4 regions of the Parabacteroides sp. CAG:2 genome follow, and region 1 is predicted to be linked to each of the others. Evidence: riboswitches for the same ligand, from Rfam matches in the RefSeq annotation. Region 1 holds a riboswitch; each other region holds the start of a gene.
The links. Region 1 has a riboswitch for cobalamin ahead of QVP94_RS11960 (ABC transporter substrate-binding protein). Riboswitches for the same ligand answer to the same signal wherever they lie in the genome.
Positions count from the first base shown of each region.

Region 2: another riboswitch for cobalamin. It lies ahead of QVP94_RS10025 (TonB-dependent receptor plug domain-containing protein); the one in region 1 lies ahead of QVP94_RS11960 (ABC transporter substrate-binding protein).
Region 3: another riboswitch for cobalamin. It lies ahead of QVP94_RS00010 (threonine/serine exporter family protein); the one in region 1 lies ahead of QVP94_RS11960 (ABC transporter substrate-binding protein).
Region 4: another riboswitch for cobalamin. It lies ahead of QVP94_RS00045 (TonB-dependent receptor); the one in region 1 lies ahead of QVP94_RS11960 (ABC transporter substrate-binding protein).

Region 1 is NZ_FR885305.1:137,300-140,516, reverse strand. It holds gene QVP94_RS11970 (hypothetical protein) at 64-576, shown strand; gene QVP94_RS11965 (precorrin-2 C(20)-methyltransferase) at 625-1,329, opposite strand; cobalamin riboswitch at 1,396-1,594, shown strand; gene QVP94_RS11960 (ABC transporter substrate-binding protein) at 1,658-2,821, shown strand; gene QVP94_RS11955 (iron chelate uptake ABC transporter family permease subunit) at 2,831-3,217, shown strand, end outside.
Region 2 is NZ_FR885297.1:110,950-114,166, reverse strand. It holds gene QVP94_RS10030 (putative transporter) at 1-863, shown strand, start outside; cobalamin riboswitch at 973-1,177, shown strand; gene QVP94_RS10025 (TonB-dependent receptor plug domain-containing protein) at 1,216-3,217, shown strand, end outside.
Region 3 is NZ_FR885248.1:721-3,937, reverse strand. It holds gene QVP94_RS00015 (DUF5074 domain-containing protein) at 1-1,301, shown strand, start outside; cobalamin riboswitch at 1,313-1,511, shown strand; gene QVP94_RS00010 (threonine/serine exporter family protein) at 1,558-2,895, shown strand; cobalamin riboswitch at 3,011-3,206, shown strand.
Region 4 is NZ_FR885248.1:10,572-13,788, reverse strand. It holds gene QVP94_RS00045 (TonB-dependent receptor) at 1-1,299, opposite strand, end outside; cobalamin riboswitch at 1,349-1,551, opposite strand; gene QVP94_RS00040 (anaerobic ribonucleoside triphosphate reductase) at 1,814-3,217, shown strand, end outside.

The DNA.
Region 1 (3,217 bases):
GTGATAAATTGAAACAGATAAGAGACTAATAACATTAGCAATATAATATGTAAATTTAAGGTTATGTCAACAGTAAGATTTAGTCAGGTTACATTTGCTACTAAATCGTGGGTAGCAGAAGCATGGGAAAAGATGGTAGTGGAATTGTTTAGCGGTCGTGTCGTAGCGGAAGTCAAACAATTGGATGAAGTATGTGAATCAAAGTGGGAAGTAGAATTGAAGAAGCTTCAAAACGAGGTTCATTCTTTATGTCATCATGCGATCCATCAATTGCTCCCGATAGCCGGCTCTTATCAACAGGCGTTACTGGATGACGTTGCCCAAGCCTATACGGTATACGCTCCGGAAGAAGCAGAGTCTATCTTCAACCGGGGAAACCAAGCGATCGAGGATATCAAAGGACATGTATCGGGTATTCGCTACAACGCTTGTAAAATGCGTGAGGCGAACCGTAAAGTAAGCGAGTTGGAAGATATGCACGCAAAAGCGGTCATGTACCATAATTCAGTGAAACCTTATATGGATACACTTCGTTTCCATATCGATCAGCTTAAGCATATATTGCATGTAGCGTAATAAGATGGGCTGTCCGGGTTTGGTTACTCTCCGGGCAGCCTTCTTCTTTTAGCGAGGTTGGATAATCAGTAGGGAGAAATAGGGGAAATCCTTGGAATGTATAGTGGCGATATCAGTAGTATAATATTCTTTTCTTGTTCCTACATTCTCGAAATAATGAAAAACCGCCTTATCCGCATACTGCCGGATACAAGTATGAATAGCCTCTTGGCAACCCGGTAATTTCATGATGACGATGATCATTCCATTTTCTATTTTTGCCGAAAGTTCATCGAACGACGCAGTCCCGGGGATTACGTTAATTTGCTCCTCTTGTTTTACGATATGTATCCCGGCCAAGGCACCTGCCGCTATAAATGCCGGAATTCCTGCGATTCGATCTACCGGGATTCCTGTTTCCTCGAATTTATCGTATACATATTGTATAGATGAATAAAAACCAGCGTCTCCCTCGGCGACGATCACGATTTGTTTCCCTTTCAAATATTCAGCTTGGGCATCCAGAAACAATTCGTTATAAGCGTTTAACGCATCTGTCCGTTCCTTACTCATTGGCAAAATAAACGGATGGATCAAGGATTCGTCTACCTCAATAGCTTTCAATATATCCGTCGCCCGAGATATGATTCCATGCTTGCCTTGTGTAGCAGGACAATAGATAATATCAGCCTTTTGTAATGTTTTAAGCCCTTTCAGCGTAATTAATTCCGGATCACCGGGACCTAATGAGACGAAGTGAATAGGATGATTCATGTGTATCTGTTTTTATTTGAAACGCAAAAGTCCTTAAAATTGTGGATGTATACAAATATTCTTACTACTTTTGTCACTGTAACAGGCTCCGCTTATCTCTTTTTCCGGGAGGCGGATTAAAAGGGAACCGGGTGAGAATCCCGGACAGACCACGCTGCTGTGAACTTTTAAACATTCGGACAATACCTTGGCCACTGGTTTTGTAATCGGGAAGGCGTCCTGAATGGAAGTAAGTCAGAAGACCTGCCGGTTCATAAATAAATGTTGCTGTCCCGTGGAGCAGGACGAGAGTAACTGTCAATGATCAACTGTCAATTAAACAAGGATTATGAATAAGTTTATAGCGGGTGGATGCTTGCTTTTATCGGTATTGACTTTATCATGTACTTCAGGTATCCGTGAAAAAGGAGAAATAGGGAAGACGGCTTCCGTAGAGCAATCTGCGTTCTCGCAAGAGCAGGTTAAGCCTTTATACGCCCAAGGATTCAAGCTTACCTATGCGGATCAATATCTCTTGGCTGATATCCAAGATCCTCAAAATGAGGAAAGCACCACGTTTCATTATGCGTTCGTGAAAAGAGGTGCGAAACCCACGGGGATTCCCGCTGATTATACGGTGATAGAGCTTCCTATCCGAAGCGTTATCTGTATGACTTCCCTGCAATTATCGAACTTTATTAAATTGGGTGCCTTGGATAGGGTCGTTGGGATTACCAGTACACGGCATTTGTTCAATAAAGAGATGAACGAACGCCTGAAAGAAGGTAAAACCGCTAAGATCGGTATCGAGGGGAATTTCGATAACGAGGTTATCATGAGCATGAATCCTGATTTGATCCTTGTATCGCCATTCAAGCGGGGAGGCTATGAGACGCTGAAAGACGTGGGTATTCCCTTGATTCCCCATTTGGGTTATAAGGAGACTACGCCATTGGGACAGGCCGAGTGGATCAAGTTCGTAGGCTTGCTGTTGGGGATAGAGAAAGATGGCAATGAGCGTTTCGCCACCATCGAGAAGAGGTATAATGAATTAAAGGAACTTACGGCGGATGGTAAGGTTAAAAAACGTCCGATCGTTTTTAGTGGCGAGTTACGGGGTGGAAACTGGTATGCCGTAGGAGGAAAGAGCTTCTTAGCGCAACTTTTCAAGGATGCCGGCGCTGATTATTTCTTGAAAGATGATGAGCGATCCGGTGGTGTTACATTAGACTTCGAGACGGTCTATAACCAAGCGGACGACGCTGATTATTGGCGTATCGTGAATAGTTTCCCGGGAACGTTCAGCTATGAGGCATTGAAAGAGCAAGATCCTCGTTATGAGGATTTCCGTGCGTTCCGGGAGAAAGGAATTATCTATTGTAATATGAAGAACACGCCGTTTTATGAGAGTATGCCGACAGAACCGGAGATCGTCCTAGCGGATTTGCTTCATATCTTTCATCCGGATTTATTACCGGATCATGAGTCGGTCTATTATTCTCGACTTAAATAAGGAACACTGATGAGACATTCAAATACCCTATGGATGCTGGCGATTGTCACGGCTATTTTTGTTCTAATCTTTTTGAATTTGGTGTTGGGGTCAGTCTCTATTCCTCTTCAATCGGTTTGGCATATTATCTGGAATTTAGGAAATGAGCCTATTACATGGCAGAATATTATCTGGAAATCCCGACTACCACAGGCATTGACAGCGTTGGTAGCGGGAGCTGGCTTATCCATCAGCGGCTTACAGATGCAAACCGTTTTCCGTAATCCATTGGCCGGACCTTCGGTCTTAGGTATCAGTTCGGGAGCGAGCATGGGTGTCGCTTTCGTGGTGTTGTTAAGCGGTAGTTTAGGGGGCGTTGCCTTGAGTAAACTTGGTTTTATGGGGGAGATCGCCTTA
Region 2 (3,217 bases), on a different contig from region 1:
TGGAGGCGATAAAGACTTTTATCGGTCAAGAAATACAGATGGATCGTAAGCAATGGATTCCGGCGGAAAGCCAGTTTATCAGCCGGCGTATTTTGGTTACCCGGTCTGAAATCAACGGTAAGCAATTAGGGGCTTTGCAGTTACGCCGTTTACATGGAATTAACGTGACTCGGATCAATCGTGCGGGGCTGGAGTTGGTAGCTACTCCTAATCTGGTCTTGCAAATAGGCGACCGGGTGACAGTGGTCGGTAGTGAATTGGCGGTGGAGAAAGTTGCCGAGACGCTGGGTAATTCAATGAAACGCTTGAATGAACCTAATTTGGTGACTATTTTTGTTGGTATAGTTTTGGGTATTATCGTGGGAAGTCTTCCTATTAGTTTTCCGGGTATTCCTCAACCGGTGAAATTAGGATTAGCGGGAGGTCCGTTGATCGTTGCGATATTGATAAGCCGGTTCGGTTATCGTTATAAATTGGTTACTTATACCACGCAAAGTTCTAATTTACTATTGAGGGAATTAGGAATCACGTTGTTTCTCGCCTGCGTGGGATTGAGTGCGGGTGAAGGTTTTGTCGATACGATAGTCAATAAGGGTGGTGTAGCTTGGATCGGTTATGGTTTTATAATAACGTTATTGCCTCTACTGATTATCGGTTGTGTGGGAAGGTATTTTTATAAACTGAATTATTTTACGTTGATGGGATTGATTGCGGGAAGTACGACCGATCCTCCTGCGTTAGCCTATTCCAATATGGCGGCAGGAAATGATGCGCCGGCGGTTGGATATGCGACGGTTTATCCATTGACCATGTTTTTGCGTGTGTTGACCGCACAGTTAATGATATTATTCTTTTATACATAGAATAAATATTTTGTTGTTAGTAATGTTTAGAAAAGTGTAAACTCCCTAGCCTTCCGCCGAAGTGATTCGCCGGGGGGCTTTTTTGTTGCTAATCAAAAAGTAAACATGTATCTTTGCGGCCAATCAAGGTGTAGATGTTATCGATTCCGATAATAATCAGTAAAAGGGAATCCGGTGCGAGTCCGGAGCTGTACCCGTAGCTGTAAGTCCTTGGAGCCCCGGCAAATCTTGTTGCCACTGCCTATCGGATAGGCGGGAAGGTAGCCGACAGAGGGTGGACGAGCCAGAAAACCTGCCATGATTTTGTTATGCGACGTTTCGGGTGAAGACGTTGGTAAACCTAAGAATTATTATGCGAGATTTATATCTTATAAGATGTCTGTGCGTTTTTAGCGTATGGTTATTTTCTTTGGGTGTCGCTTTCGGTCAACAGATCGATACGACGGCCTATCACGAGCTTTCCGGGGTGGAAGTAGTGGAGAAGGTACGTCCGTCGGTCACCCGTGAAGGTACGCCTTTGCAAATTATGGACCGGGCGGGAATCGATCGCTTGGGAGTACAAGACCTATCCGAGGCCGTGAAACGCTTCTCGGGAGTTACAGTACAGGATTATGGGGGGATCGGAGGATTGAAAACGGTCTCGGTACGTAGCTTGGGAGCGAAGCATACCGCCGTCAGTTACGATGGGGTGACGATTACGGATGCGCAAAGCGGGCAAGTCGATATCAGCCGTTTCTCGTTGGATAACGTGGAGATGGTTTCCTTATCGATCGGACAATCGGATGACATCTTCCAAACGGCAAGGGTGTATGCCTCGGCAGGAGCCTTGAATATACAAACCGGAAAGCCCACGTTTAAAGACAAATCGTTTCATACTTATCTTAAGGTTAAGGGAGGTTCCTTCGGGCTTTTTAATCCCGTGCTGCATTATGATCAAAAATTAGGAAAGCGTTGGAGCGCATCCTTACATGGTGATTTCGTGCGTGCGGATGGGCAATATCCCTATACATTGATTAATGGGGAATTGGAGACGAGAGAGAAGCGTAGAAATAGCGATATCCATGCTTACCATTTGGAAGGTAATCTATTCGGCGATTTTGGAAGGGGAGGCGAACTTTCCTTTAAGGCGTACTATTTTGATTCGGAGCGGGGGCTTCCCGGTTCTGTTAATTTATATAACAAGAACACTTCTGAACGATTATGGGATAATAACTTTTTCGTGCAATCGGGGTATAAGAATGTTCTTAATGAGAAATTTACGCTACGGGCCATGGCTAAGTATAATTATGCTTTTACTCGTTATTTAGATATAAATGATAAATATGCTGCGGGCGAACAAGTCGATTTGAATACACAGAATGAGTATTATGGCTCTGTAGGTTTGCTGTATACTCCTATAAAGTATGTATCGGCGACGTTGACTACGGATTTAACTCGCTCTATGCTGGACAATAATTTTGTGAACGGCCCTAATCCAAAGCGAATGGCCTCTCAATCAGTACTAGCGGTGCAATATAAGAACAGTCGATTCACGGCTACCGCTAGTTTATTGGGAACATATATCACTGATAAAGTGGAGCAAGGGGAAAAACCGGATGATAAGAGGCGTTTATCCCCGGCTGTAAGTTTGTCTTGGCGGCCATTCTCGGAAAGTACTTTGCGGATACGTGCCTCTTACAAAGATATATTCCGGGTTCCTACATTTACGGACTTGTATTACCTCCGTATGGGAAATACAAATTTGAAACCGGAAGAAACTTCCCAATATAATGTAGGGGTAACATGGAGTTCTTCCTGTGGGGATTGGCTGCGGCATTTCAGTATTTCGGCGGATGGATATTATAATACGGTGAAAGATAAGATCGTGGCTTTACCTACCATGTATGTTTGGAAGATGATGAATATGGGCGAAGTGGATATTAAAGGGGTAGATGTAAATTTATCTACACAATTCCGATTGCCCTTACGAATGAGCTTGCTTTTGGCTTCCACTTATTCTTTTCAATACGCGGTTGATGTGACAGATCCGGAAGCTAAGAATTATAAGGATCAGATTCCTTATACACCTCGTCATTCTGGCACGGTTTCCGTAACCTTGGAAAATCCATGGGTAAATGTCTCTTATATACTGACTGCGGTTGGTGATCGTTATGCATTGCCGCAAAATATAGATCGGAACAGGATTGATTCTTATATAGAACAGAGTATTTCTATAAATCGAGATTTTCGTTTTCGATATTTCGGTTTGCGTTTGCAAGGTGAATTGTTAAATCTTGCGAACGTGAATTATGATGTTATTCAGTATTATCCCATGCCGGGCCGTTCTTGGCGTTTAAGTATTTGTTTATCCTATT
Region 3 (3,217 bases), on a different contig from region 1:
GCAAACAAATAGAAGGTTCCGGAAATCCGAACGCCGATGGATACGGTGAGTTGTATTATGCCCAGATCGGTACCATGGTACGTGCCAACGACCTTGTCTTTGCCGTCCATCAACAATATGGTTTATTGATAATAGACCCGAAAACCGATAAAATTATCCGTACCATCGCCGCCCCGATCGAGAAAGAGACCGTAAAAGGGCAAGAGAAGGAGATTCAACGAGGTTTCGGCTCTATCGTTCAATCCAAGGATGGTACGCTCTGGATCAGCATGACCCAGAATACGGCCGGGGATGGTTCCGCCTTGGAATATATGCTAAACTTGAACCCCTATACCTTTAAGGTGGACACGGTAAAGATCCCGTTAAGCGAGACCATCGGTGTCGTTCCGAACTCTTGGTACGCATGGACCGCCGACGGTTTCTGCGCCAGTGCCAAGGAAAATAAAATCTATTGGAACGGACAGCCCAAAGAAGGAAGCTGGTTCACCGGCTACCAAATCTGCGGATATGATATCGACAAGAAGCAATTCTTCCAATTGATCGACCTTAGGAAACTGGACTGGGATTGGCGCTTGTACGGAACCGGATTTCGCCTTAACCCAAAAACCGACGAGCTATACACCTTCTTGTATCATGAATTCCAAGATCCTACGCACATGTTAGCTCGTATAAATAACAAAGGCGAAGTGGTACAAGAATATTCGATGATCGTAAACTATTGGTTCCCCGCTATCCCGGTTTTCCCGGATAACGCCGCACCGGTAATATCTTCCGATTTCCCTTCCTCTATCGTATTAACCGAGGAAAAGCCGGTCTATAAACTCGCTTTAGGCAATATGGTGACCGATGAGGACAATATGGATGCCGCCATCGTAAAATCAGTCTCATCCGTTACTCCCTCCAGCCCGATTAACGCGATCGTTCGTAATGACTCCTTAATTATCAGTACAACCTCAGATATCAAGGAATATCAGGAGGCTACAATAACCGTCCGCTTCAACTCGAACGGAAAGATCGTCACCAAGAACATGGTCGTAACAACCGAAGAAGCACCGACAAGCATAGAAGAGCTATCGCAGCCGACCTTGAAAATCTATCCGAACCCGGCGGTTAACTCGATACAAATCAATATCGATACCCCGGCGGAGATAGAGATCTATACATCTCGCGGAACAATGGTCCGGAAATCCACGATCAATCCCGGAGAATCCATCAACGTAAGCGATCTATCCCAAGGCCTCTATTTCATCCGTATCATAACCGGAGGGAAGACAGAGACCGTAAGGATGATTAAGAAATAAAAAAAATTCCTTACCTTTGTGCCCGAATTGGTTTCGTAATGCCTATTCGGGCATACGGATTAAAAGGGAATCCGGTGAGAATCCGGAACAGTCCCGCTGCTGTGAAACTCCTTTAACATTCTAATACTACTTTCGCCACTGGCTCAAGGTAGTCGGGAAGGCATTAGGATGGGAGCTAGTCAGAAGACCTGCCATTCATTTAAGATTCATATCCTCGTGGACTAGGATATAGAGTACAACATAAGAATTAAAAGAAATGATGACAGACAAGGAAGTATTGTTGTTACGGCGCAAATTGGATCTTTTGCTCCGTACGGGAAAATTGTTGATGGAAAGTGCCGCCGACACGAATCGTATCGAGCGAAACATGAAACGAGTTGCCGCCTTTATGGGTATCCCCGAGGAGAAACTGCATATCGATATCCGATGGACCATGATCATGGTGAACGTAAGCGATGAGCGAAATTCCTTCTCCAAATTCCAGAAATGCGAGAAGCACGGAATCAATATGACGGCAATCTCACAGGTAAGCAAGCTTTCATGGCGGGCGATCGAGCAAGATTATTCCTTGGATAAATATGAGGAAGAACTGGAGAAGATCGTTCACCAACCCCGGAATTATACCCCTTATATCGTAGCCATCGGAGCGGGATTCGCATGCGGAGGATTCTGTAAGCTATTTGGATGCGACTGGATGGCATTCCTATTCGCTTCCATTTGCGCTTTCGTCGGGTTTAGGGTACGGGCCCGCTGTGTCGAAGCTGGACTTAACGTATATATGAGTATCGCCGCGGCCGCTTTCGTATCCACCTGCTTGGCATATGCGTCCTCCTTCTCCGGGCTATCCGACACACCTTATCATCCATTATTAGCCTGCGCCTTGTTTATCGTGCCGGGCGTACCCTTGATCAACTTCGTGGATGATATGCTAGACAATCATTTGCTGGTCGGCATCACCCGAGCCTCCAATACGGTCATGATGGTAGCCGCCATGACCTTCGGCATCGCGTTCGCCATGCGGGTACTTGTCATGAATGATGTCGAGATAGATCATAAGTTCAGTGAATTGAGTATGGTTCCACATGATCCGTACTACATATACGCAATAGCGGCAGCAATTTCGGCCATGGGTTTCTCCATGATATTCAACATCCAGCGTCGGCTATTATGGGTAGTGGCCGTAGGAGGTATCATCGCCGTATGTACCCGTAACTTCGTAAACTTCGAGTTGGGATATGGTCCCGTAATCGGCTCGTTCATGGGAAGTTTCGTAGTCAGCGTGCTTGCCGTCAAAGCCGTCCATTGGTGCCACGTTCCCAATCATGTGCTGACCATCCCATCGGTTATCCCCATGATCCCGGGAGTCTTGATGTATCGTTCTTTATTAGCGTTCATTAATCTGCATGGAGTAATCGGTGAGGTCACAAACGCATTCTTCAACGGGATCAATTCCGCACTCATCATTCTTTGTATCTCACTCGGTGTAGCTGTCCCGAACATCTTCGCCCGTCGTTACATCGCCAAAGATCGCCAACGACATTTACAAGAGGAACTGGAAAAGCGCCGGGAAAGAGGGAAGTTCATTGAATGGTGAAAAAACTTTTCCATAAAGATTAGTCCGGGAAAAACTATCGCATAAGGATATGCCAAATTGTTTAACACGTTCAATATATTTAACATATTTCATTAAAAAAAGCCCTATCAATACTATACTTTTGTGACGTTTTGGTGATAGATGTTGCATTCCGCAAGTCTATAAAAGGGAATTTCGGTTAGATTCCGGAACAGAGCCCGCTACTGTAAAACCCATAAGGAGGAAAGTTTCTTCATGCCACTGTCTTTTTTAAAGATGGGAAGGTCGCTTTCCGGGTTAGTCAGGAAACCTGCCAGACAAAAATAAGGAATAGATTCTTCCG
Region 4 (3,217 bases), on a different contig from region 1:
CGTGTACATACTTTTACCCGCTATGTTATCCGTCTCGCTACTCAGTAACTCTTTAATGAACTCCGTACCAGCCGAAAGCTTATTATATTTGCCCAAACGAAAGATTCCCTTGACATTCAAGTTATGGTAATGAATCCGTTTCGTCATATCACTCTCTCCGCTTTTCTTTCCATCAAAGAAATCCTTATACGTACTATGATTGTCCGACAGATAATCAGCGTTCAAATAAGAGTTCTTATTAATCATGTATTGAGCGCCCGCCCCATAAGTGAACGTCTCTCTTCTCATATCATAGTTGGTCGTATTCACTTTATCCATCGGCATCGGACGATCGCTGGAACGTCCGAAGAAAGTACCACGCACATAAAAAGACAAACGATCCGTAGCGTCGTACGTGAAACGTTGGTTGATCACGTTCCGGTGAAATCCCTCGGAAGCTTGCTTATTGGTAGGAACCAACTCGCCTTTACTCTCCGTATAGGGATTTAATTGCCAACCATCGGCCCGTTGATATTGATAAGAAGTATATGAACCGAACTTCCCTACATTCACGTCCGCGTTGACCGACTGCAAGAATTGGTTCTTGCTACCATAACGGCTATTGCTCGTCACGTTCACCTTATTGCGGGAATCATCCGTGATGATATTGATAACGCCGGCGATCGCGTCGCTACCATACAAAGCGGAAGCGGCCCCGTTCAAGATCTCTACCCGCTTTACGTTAGACATATCGATACGGGAATAGGTATCATCGCCGGCCAAACGCTTACCGTTTTCCAAGATAACCACGTACTTCTCTGTCAATCCGTTCATATTCATCGTAGCCCCCTGTCCGTTTTCCATAAATACGATACTCGGATTCAGCTTGGTCATCGCATCTTGGAAATTGGTTACGCTCGCCTCTTTCAAGTCTTTTCCCGTAAGCACTTTCACGGGAATAGGGGAATTACTCATGCGGCGATGCGAACCGGTACCGGTTACCACCACTTGATCGATATTCACATACTTTTCTTTCAGCTTAATAACGACATCTTTTTCCGAGTGATCCGTTTGATACACGCCCTGTTCATAGCCAAGGTAAGTCACACGAATACGATGTCTACCATCGGGAAGGTTCAGCTCAAATTTTCCGCCGGCATCCGTGGTTGTACCATTCAAGGATTCCGACACGCGGATATTCGCGCCCGGGATTGGTTCATTACTTTCATCCACGACCTTACCCTGTAAACGTACCTGCGCAAATGATACGTTTATCGCACAACTTACAGCTAAAGCCGCGCACAAACACTTTCTTTTCATAAACGATTTGTTATTATGTATATTTCCGCTTTCCTGACCCCGAGAAAAACAGCAATAAAAACGCTTGGCAGGTTTCCTGACTTACCTCGTAGAGAACGACCTTCCCGTCTTTTACAGACAGTGGTATGAGAAATGTTTTCTACTTTACAAAAGCTTACAGTAGCGGGCACTGCTCCGGATTCACACCGGATTCCCTCTTTATGACGAAACCGGATGGTTTTTACGTCATCACCAAAACGGGGGTAAAAGTATGAATTATTTTATATAAACAAAAATATATCCCGGCTTATGTTCTTTAATAGCTTTACAAAGAGAAGCTTATAACACATCACATCGCCAAAAAGGAAAACAAAAAGCAATCATGCAAGATACAAAGTTTTCCAAAACTTTTTACAACACACTGCAAATTAATACCTTAACATAATTTAATCAGCAAAAAGTTTTCCAAAAAGAAAATCATACAGAGTAATACGATACCTTTGCGCACATAATCAATCACAAATTAATCAACATCATGATACAGACAGTTGTTAAACGGGACGGGCGTATCGTTGGCTTCAACGAGGAGAAGATAGTAACCGCTATCCGTAAAGCCATGTTGCATACAGACAAGGGAGAAGATATGCAACTGATTCGCCAGATCACAGACCATATCTCATTCAAGGGAGAACCTCAAATGACCGTAGAGGCGATTCAAGATGCCGTGGAACTGGAATTGATGGCCAGTAGCCGGAAGGACGTAGCGCAGAAATATATCGCTTACCGAAATCAGCGAAGCGTAGCCCGCAAGGCAAAAACACGGGATATGTTCTTGGAAATTATCAATATCAAATCCAACGACATCACCCGTGAGAACGCAAATATGAACGCCGATACACCCGCCGGCATGATGATGAAATTCTCCAGCGAGACCACCAAGCCGTTTGTAGATGACTATTTATTGAGCGAAGAGGTCAAGGAAGCCGTATCTAACAACTATCTCCATATTCATGATAAAGATTATTATCCGACTAAAAGCTTGACCTGCGTACAACACCCGTTGGATCGCATCCTAAAATACGGGTTCTCCGCCGGTCATGGCGAATCACGTCCGGCTAAACGAATCGAAACCGCAAGCATCCTTGGCTGTATCTCTCTAGAGACCGCCCAAAACGAGATGCATGGCGGACAGGCGATACCGGCGTTCGACTTCTACCTAGCTCCTTACGTACGTAATAGCTTTATCGAGGAAGTAAAGACCTTAGAGGATTTATACGGACAGGATTTCTCCCACTTATATAATAAGCCTATCGACGATTACCAGACACAGACCTTGGATGGATTAAGCGGTGATAGACGCGTCATACAACATGCCATCAACCGCACGGTAAGCCGTGTACACCAATCGATGGAGGCTTTTATCCATAATATGAACACGATCCATTCCCGTGGCGGCAACCAAGTGGTATTCAGCTCCATCAATTATGGAACCGACACCTCGGCGGAAGGTCGTTGCATCATCCGGGAGTTATTAAAAAGCACTTACAGAGGCGTAGGTAACGGCGAGACCGCTATCTTCCCGATCCAGATATGGAAAAAGAAACGAGGCGTAAGCTATCTGCCGGAAGACCGTAACTACGATCTTTACCAATTGGCCTGCAAGGTCACCGCCCGTCGCTTCTTCCCGAACTTCTTGAATCTCGACGCGACCTTCAACCAAAGCGAGGATTGGAATGCGGACGACCCTCAGCGCTATATCCACGAGGTAGCGACCATGGGATGCCGTACCCGTGTATTCGAGAACCGTTTCGGACCAAAGACTTCTATCGGACGAGGTAATATCTCCTTCTCGACGATCAATATCGTACGATTGGCTATCGAGTGCATGCAAGTGGAGAACAAGGAAGAGCGTATCGCCCTATTTTTCGCTAAACTGGAT